Regions from separate parts of the Parageobacillus sp. KH3-4 genome, predicted to be linked through region 1. Evidence: riboswitches for the same ligand, from Rfam matches in the RefSeq annotation. Region 1 holds a riboswitch; the other holds the start of a gene.
The links. Region 1 has a riboswitch for thiamine pyrophosphate ahead of tenA (thiaminase II). Riboswitches for the same ligand answer to the same signal wherever they lie in the genome.

Region 1 (5,641 bases):
TCGATTTAGGGGTTGGCGTAGGAGCGATGGTGTTTGGACAAATCGGCCACTGGTTCGGTTACTCTAGCATTTATATGACCGCCGCGCTCTCCGTGCTGATTTCTATTAGTTTTTACCTATATATCTTGCATAGAAATAAAAAAATGCGAAACGCTTAGGACAAGTGATAATCCTAAGCGTTTTCTACTATTTACCTGCGCGAGCGCACTTCGTAAATGGCAAATTTTAAATAATCGCCTTCGTCGGCGGCAAGCAGCTTCGGATGGTCGTAGCCGGCGCCGCTCCAGTACACTTGCCGCAAAATTTTCTTCGCGTCAAACGCCGCTTCTGCGATCATCGCTTGGAACAAATCGGCGTGAACATGATACGAGCAGCTGGCGGTGACGAAAAAGCCGCCATCTTTGACAAGCTTTAAGCCGTTTAAGTTAATGTCTTTATAGCCGCGCAACGCTTTCGGAACGGCTTGTGCCGATTTCGCAAACGCCGGCGGGTCAATGATGACGACATCCCATTTCTTTCCGTCGCGAACTGCTTCGCGCAAATAATCGAAGGCATTGGCGACGACAAAATCGACGTTGGTAAAGCCGTTTAGCGCCGCATTGCGCTTTGCAGTTTCAATAGCGTGTTCGGAAATATCGACCGCGGTGACGTGTTTCGCTCCATATAAGCACGCATTGAGCATAAACGAACCGGTATGAGTAAAACAATCGAGCACCGTTGTATCGCTGTTAATAAGCGGTTTAATCGCCGCGCGGTTTTGTCTTTGGTCGAAGAAAAATCCCGTCTTTTGCCCGTTTTCAATGTCAACGATATATTTGACGCCGTTTTCTTCAATCAGCACTTCCGTTTCCGACTCGCCGTACCAAAAGCCTTTTTCTTGAGGCAATCCTTCCAGCTCGCGGACATACACGTCATTGCGCAAATAAATCGCTTTTGGCTGAAAAACTTCCAGCAAGCCGCGCAAAATCCAGTCTTTCCGTTTTTCCATTCCAAGAGAAAGAATTTGCGCGACAAGCACGTCTTCGTATTTATCGACGATCAGCCCCGGCAAAAAGTCGGCTTCGCCGTAAATGGCACGGCATGAGCGAACGCCGGGAATCATTCGCTGGCGGTACTCCCATGCTTTGCGGATTCGGGCGACAAACAATTGTTCATTTAGCTCTTCATCGGGATTTTGTGTCAAAACGCGCACAATAATTTGCGATTTCGGGTTAATATAGCCCTTTGCCAAAAAGTAGCGTTGATGATTGTATACATCGACAAAATCGCCTGGCTCAAAATCACCTTCAATATAATCGACTTCGCTTTGAAAAATCCACGGATGTCCTTGTTCTAACCGTTTTTTCCGCTTTCGTTTTAAAAATACGTTTGCCACGTTCTCCACTCCATTATGATGATGTAGTCGTTTGCTTTTTCTATGATACAGAATTGCGGCAAAAGAAGCAATGTGGACAGCGTGTCAACATGCGGGGATATAGATCAGATGATCGCAGCGGCAGGTTGGGGATTGAGAAAGCAAGTAAAAGCGCATTGGATTGGCATAGGGAATACGATTATCGGCAACGACAGATGGCCAGTCTGAAAACGATCGTCGGTGTAAAAATTCAAGCATATGCAGCGGTGAAGCGCCTGACGAACGCGGCAGGGCGCGAAGGGGAAACGCGTTATATAGGCGATGTGGCGAAAATTTCGGATGCGTAGCCGAAAAAGGGTTGACAATGATATTCACAGTGATATGATATACTCAAATAAGAAAATTTCATAGCGGACGCACAATCCACTAGGGGGGCCTTCAGAAAGGCTGAGATCAAAGTGTGCCTTTGAGACCCTTAGAACCTGATCTGGGTAATACCAGCGTAGGGAAGTGGAGTGGCGCAGTCGTGGTTTTTCCGTGTTTTTTGGCGACTAGTGTTTAACACCACTTTCTTTGCGCTTTTGTAAAGGAAGTGGTGTTTATTTTTTTAAAAGGGGAGATAAAGATGTCGTTTGCGATGGAATTGCGGAAAAAGGCCGACACCATTTGGCAGGCAAGTTTTGAACATCCTTTTGTGAGAGAGTTGGGGGAAGGGACGCTAGACCTTGTTCGTTTTCGTTATTATGTCATGCAAGATGCATATTATTTGCGCCATTTTGCGAGAGTGCAAGCGCTTGGAGCGGCGAAGTCTCCGGATTTGGCGACAACCGCACGCATGGCGCATCATGCCCAAAGCACATGTGAAGCGGAATTATCTTTGCATGAGACGTTTGCCGAGCTGCTTGGGATCACGGAAGAAGAGAAAGCGTCATTTATTCCGGCCCCAACCGCATACGCATATACGTCGCATATGTACCGGGCTGCGTACGAAGGACATCTAGGAGATGTGATTGCAGCGATTTTGCCGTGCTATTGGCTCTATTATGAAATTGGCGAGAGATTAAAAGATTGCCAGCCAGAAGAGCCAATCTATCAGAAATGGATTGGAACATACAGCTCCGAATGGTTTCGCGGCCTAGTGAAAGAGCAAATCGCCCGTTTGGATGCGATCGCCAAAGCAGTTACCGAATCTGATCGCAAGCGGATGGAGCAGCATTTTCTTATTAGCAGTGAATATGAGTACGAATTTTGGGAAATGGCATATCGTTTAGAAACATGGCCATCAGCAAGAAAGGAGATAAGAGAACATGCCAGCAACAACTAAAGGATTGAGGCTCGTTGATATTTTAACGACAATTGTGATTGCTGTCGTTTTTGGGATCATCTATAAAATTTGGGGGCCGCTTTATTACTCTGTTAAGCCACTCGGCTTCCATATTGATCAATTGATTTACGGCATGTGGTTTATCGCTGCGTCGGTGGCGTACTTGTTGATTCGTAAACCGGGCGTCGCGCTATTGGCGGAAATTGCTGCTTCTTCTGGAGAATTGATTATGGGTTCCGAATGGGGGTTAGAAGTGCTCATTTACGGAGTTGTGCAAGGACTTTTAGCGGAAGCAGTGTTTGCCGCATTTCGCTATAAACGATTTGACGCGTTGGTCGTGTCGCTTGGAGCGATTGGCTCGACGATCGGTTCGCTTGTGATGGATTTTTACAAAGGGTATATTGAAGCACTGGCTCCTTGGAACTTGGCGTTATTCCTTATCGCCCGCTTTATTGGCGCGATTGTCATTTCTGGTGTTTTCGCTGCTTCGCTAGTAAAGGCGTTGGAAAAAACGGGAGTGGTACAAATGCTGCGTCCAGCTTCAAAAGATGATTACGACGCGCTTGATCGTTAAAAAGGTGGCGTGCGAACGATGAAACCGATAGCTTCTGTGGAACGGTTGCGCTTGAAATTTCCTGGGAAAGATACGCTGTTATTCAAAGATTTATCGATCACATTTTACGAAGGAGAAAAAGTGTTGTTGCTCGGTCCATCCGGGTGCGGAAAATCGACATTGTTGCAAGTGCTGTCTGGCTTGATTCCGCATTCAATCGACGTTCCGATGAAAGCGGAACGGGTGCAGCTTCCCGATCATTGGGGTTATGTCTTTCAAGATCCTGATTCACAATTTTGCATGCCGTTTGTCGATGAAGAGATTGCCTTTGCGCTTGAAAACATCGGTGTGCCGCGCGAACAGATGAAAGAGAGGATCGAAAATCTGCTAGAAGCGGTTGGGCTTTTTGTCGATCCACATACTGATATTCATACGTTATCGGGAGGGATGAAGCAGCGGCTCGCCCTTGCTTCCGCGCTCGCGTTAGAGCCGGATGTGCTGTTTTTGGACGAACCGACGGCGATGATTGACGAAGAAGGGACGAAAGCGATTTGGCAGACGGTCAAACAAATCGCTCGCGACAAAACAGTGATCATCGTCGAACATAAAATCGATCATGTGCTTGATTTCGTCGATCGGATTATTTTATTGAACGATCAAGGCAAGATCATTGCTGATGGTCAAGCGCAAACGGTGTTTTCTAATTATAAAGACGTCATTGCTTCCCAAGGCATTTGGCATCCTGGCGTCTGGGATGAATATATAGCGAAGCGGCAATACCGGCGGGCGGCCGTCCAACAAGAGAAAATGATTCATCTTCGCCAATTTCGTGGATACCGCCTGCGCGATGTAAAAATACGCGTCGATGAAGCGACTGTGCGTGCGGGGGAATGGATTGCCATTACCGGCAAAAACGGTGCCGGGAAAAGCACGTTGTTGCACGCGTTGATGAAACTGATCCGCACAGACGGAACATATGAGTTATACGGAGAAGACAGCAAGCGGCTGAAACAGCTTCATCGTTTGATTGCGTTTGTCTTTCAAAATCCGGAATTTCAGTTTGTCGCTAATTCCGTGCGGGAGGAGATTGCATATTCGCTTCGTTTGGAAAAACGAAGTGAAGAGGAAATTACAGAAACGGTTGAACAATTGCTGCGTCGCTTCCACCTTTGGGAACAGCAAAATCAACATCCATATCAGCTTTCGATGGGACAAAAACGCCGTTTAAGCGTAGCTGCTTCGATTGTAAGTGGACAGCGAATTTTCCTGCTCGATGAGCCGACGTTTGGGCAAGACGCGAAAAATACGTTTGCGCTGCTTGAACTGTTGGAATCATATCGCGAGCAAGGGGCAGCGATTATGATGGTCACCCATGACGAAAACATCGTCAAACATTTCGCGACAAGAAGATGGGTGATTGAAGACGGGCGGCTTGTGAAAGATGAACCCATTTTGCAACATCCATCCAAAGCGGCGGTGCTGTCCGTGCAGGGGGAATAGACACCAATGAAATGGAACATTCATTATCGAGAAACGTGGCTGCATCATACGAATCCGAGCTTAAAACTGATTGTGCTCATTTTGTTGTTTATCGGTGTGTTGTTCATGCACAATCCAAATGTTTTAATCAATTTTTCGTTCGGACTTCTCTTGTTATTTATCCTGTATACCGGCTATCCATGGAAGTTTTTGTTGCTGTTATTTTTGCCGTTTTTTCTTGTGTTTGTTTCGACCGCGTCATCGATGATTTTGTTTGGCGAGGGTAAGACGACGTGGTTTCGCTGGGGGCTTATACATGTGACGGAAGAAAGTTTTTTGCGCGGAATGCATCTTGGATTTCGCGCGCTTTCGTTCGCGCTCCTTGGGCTTTTGTTTTCGCTGACGACAAGGCCGGTCCGCTTATTTTACTCGCTGATGCAGCAGTTAAAATTAAAGCCAAAATACGCTTACAGCTTTTTAGCCGGCGTCCGCTTAATCCCGATTATGATCGAGGAATTTCAAACGGTGAGAAACGCTCTAAAGGTAAGGGGGGGTGTAAATAATGGGCTGTTTGAAAAAATGAAGCGGTATGCGATTCCGCTTTTATCACAAAGCATCCGCCGCGCTCAGCGCATTGCTGTTGCGATGGAAGCAAAGCGTTTTTCGGACGGCGCCAAGCGGACGTTTTATTACGAAATCGGGTTTGGCAAACACGATATCGTGCTTGTTGTTGTTTTTATCGTGGTGACGGCAACAGCTTATTACGTGGGAGTTCATTATCCGTACATTCCGGTGGAAGATGTGCGGTAGAAAGCAAGGGATGAAAGTGGAACGACAGCTTCACATTATTTCGACAGGCAAACAGCCTTTAGAGCAATTCGTTGCGATTTGCGCCCGCGTTCATCCGTATGTGGACGTGATTCATGTGCGG
Region 2 (5,641 bases), 1.6 Mb from region 1:
GAACGGTTATTTGCATGGCGCCTGCGCTTATTTTCGTTTTTCGCATTAGCCGGAATGTTCATGATGATTCATTTTGGTTTTCCCGATTTGCCGCAGGAATGGCTATACGGCTCCAAATCATACGATACGCTCGGCGTACCAGAGGAAAAAGGAATTTTTGGACGGCTGGTTATTTATGGCGCAAGCACGTTAATGATGCTCTGTTTTCTTGCGCTTGTTCCAAACCGCCGTTTCTCTTTTTCGGTATTAGGCGCAAGAACCTTTTATATTTATATATTGCACGGGTTTATTTTAAAATATTTGCATGAAACAAAATTTCCGGATTTTATTATGAGTATTCACGGTTATCCGCTATTGCTAGGATTATCCGTCATTGTTGTGCTTGTGCTTGGAAGCGAGCCGATCGCCCGCATCATGCAATCGCTTTTAGAATGGCGATTCCCAAAAAAGAAACAGGCTGTTTCATAAACATGGCAAAAAAGAAGGTGCCCAACATGCGGCACCTTTTATTTATTATTAAACACCGTTTGCACGAGCTGTTTTGTTGCTAGCAGCGGCGAAGGGGCGGCAGCAATCGCGCTGATGACGGAAACGCCGTCTGCTCCGGCGTTCATCACTTCGCCGGCATTTTCCGCAGTAATGCCGCCAATGCCCACCATTGGAATATCGATTCCATGGTCGCGAAGAAAGCGAATAATCCCGGGGCCTTGGGCTTGTTTCGCATCTGTTTTCGATTTCGTCGGATAAATTGGCCCTACTCCGATATAATCAGCGCCAGCAGCGACTGCCGCTTGCGCTTCTTCCAAATTATGCGCCGACACTCCGAGAATTTTGTCGCCGATTTTTTCACGGACGACGCGCGCATCTTCATCATCCTGCCCGATATGCACCCCATCAGCATCAATAGCAAGCGCTAGTTCGACATCGTCATTGACGATAAACGGTATGCCGCGCTTTTGGCAAATGGCTTGCAGCTGTTTGGCAAACTCGTATTTTTGTTCGCCGGCAAACGCGCCGCTCCCTTTCTCACGAAATTGAAACAGCGTGATTCCGCCATCGATCGCTTCTGTTAACACTTCGAATGGCTGTTTTTTACAGTTTACACTTCCCATAATAAAATACACTTTCAATCGTTGCTTCATCTCTTCACTCGCGATCCGCGCCAATTTCCTCACCTACCGTGTTTGGTTGTCCCGGTACGCCCAATGGTTCGTCGGACCGTGGCCGTGGCCGATGCCTAATTCATGCTCAATGGCGGCTTGAATGAACGATTTCGCTGTCTGCACCGCTTCTTGAACCGTTTTTCCTTTGGCGAGCTCCGCCGTGATCGCCGCGGAAAACGTACAGCCCGTTCCGTGCGTATGTTTCGTATCAATGCGCTTGCTTGTGAAATAGAAAAATTCGCTGCCATCATATAATATATCGACCGTTTCCTCTCCGTCATCGTCGTGTCCGCCTTTAATTACGACATATTTCACTCCCTGTTCATGCAGGCGTTTCGCCGCTTCTTTGCGGTCCTCGATCGTTCGAATCTCCAGGCCGGTTAACGCTTCTGCCTCTGGAATGTTTGGGGTTGCCACCATCGCGAGCGGAAGCAAATATGTTTTCAGCGCGCTTACCGCCTCTTCTTGCAACAGCGGGGCGCCGCCTTTGGCAATCATGACCGGGTCGACGACGAGACGGTCCCATCCGAATTGTTTCACTTTCGCGGCAACTGCTTCAATAATTTCTGCACTAAACAGCATCCCCGTTTTTACCGCATCCGCTCCTAAATCGGTGCCGACGGATTCCATTTGTTGCGCGACCGCTTCCGGCGACAATGGGTACACTCCTTGCACGCCGAGCGTGTTTTGCGCCGTTACCGCCGTTAACGCGGACATTCCGAATACACGCAATTCTTGAAACGTCTTTAAATCCGCTTGAATCCCAGCGCCGCCGCCGCTGTCTGAACCGGCAATCGTCAACGCTTTATATACCATGATTTTCTCTCCTTTCATTCTCCTTGTTCGATGCGCCCGTATTTGCTGATTTCCTCCGCTTCCACGCGGGAAAGCGCGTCCAAAAAGGCGATTTGGAAGCTGCCAGGTCCTTGGTCTCCTGCATTTTTTGCTGCGATTTCTGCGGCAACCCCGTAGCTGACAAGCGCCGCTGCCGCCGCTTTTAGCACATCCCGCTCCACCGCGGCAAAAGCGCCGATCACGGATGTCAACAAGCAGCCGGTCCCGGTTACTTTCGTTAACAATGGATGTCCGTTATGAATGATATATATTGTCTCTCCATCTGTCGCGACATCGTCTTTTCCGGTAATGACGACTACCGTTTTCAGCTGCTTCGCCGCTTTTTTCGCCAAAGCAACGACATCGCCGCTTCCTTCTCCAGCGTCAACTCCTTTAATCTTCCACGTTTCCCCAATAACATTGGCAATTTCCGCCGCATTGCCGCGAATGGCCGATACTGCCACATTGCGAACGATGTTTCGCGCCGTCTCCGTGCGATACGGCGTCGCGCCGGCGCCAACAGGATCAAACATAACCGGGACGCCCGCTTCATTTGCCGACTTTCCGGCGATGACCATCGCTTCTACTTCCGTTTGATTTAATGTTCCGATATTTAAAACGAGCGCTCCGGCGATTTTGGCCATATCGGCGACTTCCTCTTTCGCATACGCCATCACCGGTGAAGCGCCTAACGCAAGCAAACCGTTCGCCGTAAAATTCGTTACGACAACGTTCGTAATATTATGTACGAGCGGGTTGGCTTTTCTCACCATTTGCAATACGTTTGCCGCTTCCTGGCTATTCATGTCCCATCCTCTCCCTTTTTTGCAAAATAAAAAACACTTTGCGCGCAAGCAAAGTGTATACGCATCTCATAGTCACTTTCCCTGCGCTGGCATTACCCAAACAGGTTCGAGCGGTCAACGGCGGAATATAGCCGTACTCTCAGCCTGCTTCCGCAAGCTCCCGCAAATAACATATATAATTTTTCACCAAAAAGTCTACTCCTTCTTTTCACATATTGCAAGTGAAATTATTACGAACGGTGTTTTCTCATTCCTGTCATCGTTGATCTTTCGGTTAGCGCAGGGGAGCGATGCTGCGGCTCCCATAAATTAAATAAATCAAGATCGACAATGTATCGAGGGCGGCGTTTTGTTTCTTTGTAAATTTTTCCAATATATTCCCCGATCAAGCCAAAGGCAATCAGCTGCAAGCCGCCGAGAAACCAAATGGATATAATGAGTGATGTCCATCCTGTCTGCGTATGGCCGGTAAATTTTAAAAAAAGGAAATATCCTCCGAATAATAGGCTAATGAAAAAAGAAGCAAAGCCGATGAGTGAAATCATGCGAATCGGCGTAACGCTAAACGAAGTGATTCCATCAAAAGCAAACGCAATCATTTTTTTGAGCGGATATTTCGTTTTTCCTGCAAGACGCTCTTTCCGGTCATATTGGACGGTTGTGGAACGGAGGCCAAGCAGCGGCACGATTCCGCGCAAAAACAAATTCACCTCTTCAAACCGTTCAAGCTCCTCGACCGCGCGCCGGCTCAGCAAACGATAATCGGCATGGTTATACACAAGGTCGACCCCCATCGCCCTCATCAGTTTATAAAACCATTGGGCGGTGTGGCGTTTAAAAAACGTATCAGTATCACGCTTATTCCGCACCCCATATACGATTTCATAGCCTTCATGAAACTTTTCGATGAAGTCGCGAATAACAGCAATGTCATCTTGCAAGTCGGCATCGATGGAAACGATGCAATCAGAACGCGTTTTCGCGGCTAAAAGTCCCGCCAGCAGCGCGTTTTGATGACCGGCGTTGCGCGCAAGTTTCAACCCTTTTACGTCTGGATAACGCAAGCTTGCTTTATAAATAATGTCCCACGTCGCGTCATCGCTTCCATCATCGACAAACAATAACGCGCTTTCGGGAGAAATAAGCCGCTCGGCGATCAGCTCCTCACGCAGGCCGCGTAGCCTATCGATCGTTTCCGGCAATACTTCTTCTTCATTGTAACACGGCACGACAATCGTAAGCATCGGTTCGTTCATGTCTATCCCCTCCTTACGGCATCACCTTGTACAAATAAATCGTCCATGCCGATTGTTTGGAACGAAACACTTTTACAAGCGCCAGCTGATTTTGTTTTGCGTTTTCAATCGGCAACGCCGAAAAAATGTAACGGCCGCCCATTTCGTGAAACACGTCGGTATTTAGCTGTAAACGTCTAATTGTTCGTTTGGAATGTTTTTTAAACATATAATGTTTCCCTAATTCGTCGACAAAAATGTAGCAGCGCCCTCCCCATTCATCAAAGTATTCGCGCAGCTTTTTGTTTTTTGCCAGCTCTTGCTCGATAATTTGGCGAAACTTGTGCTTATACGAAAGCGGATAAAAATTGTTATACGTATCCAACGTGTAAAAGCCGTTATATTGCGCGATTGCCGGATGAATGCCGATGCTGGCGACACGGTATGTATGAACGGGCCGTCCAATATATTCTTTCATTTCTTGAAACTGCTTTTCCGCATAAAACTCGCGAAACGACGGCTTATTGCGATGCGCAACTTCCTCGTTAAAAGCGGCAAGAACGACGAACTGGGCAGCAAGCGCCGCAAAACACACATTTTTCCATAAAATTCCTTGTTGCCATAAAATTTTGAGCGAAACGGCAAACAGTACGTAAATAACTGTCGGCCGCAAAAAGTGATAGCGGGCAAAATTAAATTTATCAAGAATGTCGAAACGCTCCGTTAACGGAACCCATCCTTTGTAAAACCAAAACGCGTACCACGTCGACAGCGCGACATTCAACACGTGTAAAAATATAAACAGCTTTTCCTGCTTCCATAACTTTTTCATCCAAACGATGTACAACGCCGTTAACGTCACCGGCAAAATGACCAGTCCGTGCACCGTCATCACATGCGTATGGCCGAGAACGTAATTTTTCACCATCAAACGTACGACGCGCCACAGCGGCAGACGAGCGTGAAAATATTCATCACGGCTCGTCGGTTCATCGGAAAATAACAGCGAATGAACAAAGCGATAATCAATCGCCAAATAAATGGCAATCATGTAGACAATGGCAAAGAAAAAACGCCAATTCCACCCTTTTCCACGGATGACGTCAACGAGCCACCATATTCCCATCGCGCTTAAGAAAAAGAAGAAACCGAGCACAAAACTTGAATAAAACGGCAATAATGTAAGTACAAGATAGTTGACCCACGAACGCTCGCCAGCGCGGATATTTAAAAACGCCCAAAGCGCAAGCGGCATGCCAAGCGTGCTAAGCATCCCCGACGGCCAAAACGGCGTCAGCGCAAAAGCAAGGGACGTGCCAACGCGGATCCACATCCATTTTCGCTCGGGAATGACATATTTCCGCAACAGCAAGTACATGCCGATAAACGCAAACACGCGAGTAATCGTCTGGCTTAATCCATATGCGTAAATAGATGGAAATAACGCGTGAAGCCAGACGATTCCGCTGAATTCTGTACCGAACACATTTCGCGGCAGCCCGTTTGCGATTTGCGGGATGACGGCATGAATGGAGCCAAACAGTTCCCCGCTTCTTGTGACGACTTTATACCAGGCAATATTGGAATCCAAATTATCATGCAC

Region 2: it holds a riboswitch for thiamine pyrophosphate, as region 1 does, so the genes downstream of both, thiM (hydroxyethylthiazole kinase) here and tenA (thiaminase II) in region 1, are expected to answer to the same signal.

The regions. Positions count from the first base shown of each region.
Region 1 is NZ_AP025627.1:3,120,574-3,126,214, reverse strand. It holds gene MWM02_RS15730 (MFS transporter) at 1-158, shown strand, start outside; gene MWM02_RS15725 (class I SAM-dependent rRNA methyltransferase) at 191-1,375, opposite strand; gene MWM02_RS15720 (hypothetical protein) at 1,465-1,701, shown strand; TPP riboswitch at 1,773-1,880, shown strand; gene tenA (thiaminase II) at 1,980-2,678, shown strand; gene MWM02_RS15710 (ECF transporter S component) at 2,662-3,252, shown strand; gene MWM02_RS15705 (ABC transporter ATP-binding protein) at 3,271-4,731, shown strand; gene MWM02_RS15700 (energy-coupling factor transporter transmembrane component T family protein) at 4,738-5,520, shown strand; gene tenI (thiazole tautomerase TenI) at 5,531-5,641, shown strand, end outside.
Region 2 is NZ_AP025627.1:1,544,776-1,550,416, reverse strand. It holds gene MWM02_RS08085 (acyltransferase family protein) at 1-468, shown strand, start outside; gene thiE (thiamine phosphate synthase) at 507-1,166, opposite strand; gene thiD (bifunctional hydroxymethylpyrimidine kinase/phosphomethylpyrimidine kinase) at 1,176-1,979, opposite strand; gene thiM (hydroxyethylthiazole kinase) at 1,994-2,803, opposite strand; TPP riboswitch at 2,865-2,977, opposite strand; gene MWM02_RS08065 (glycosyltransferase family 2 protein) at 3,034-4,059, opposite strand; gene MWM02_RS08060 (DUF6044 family protein) at 4,073-5,641, opposite strand, start outside.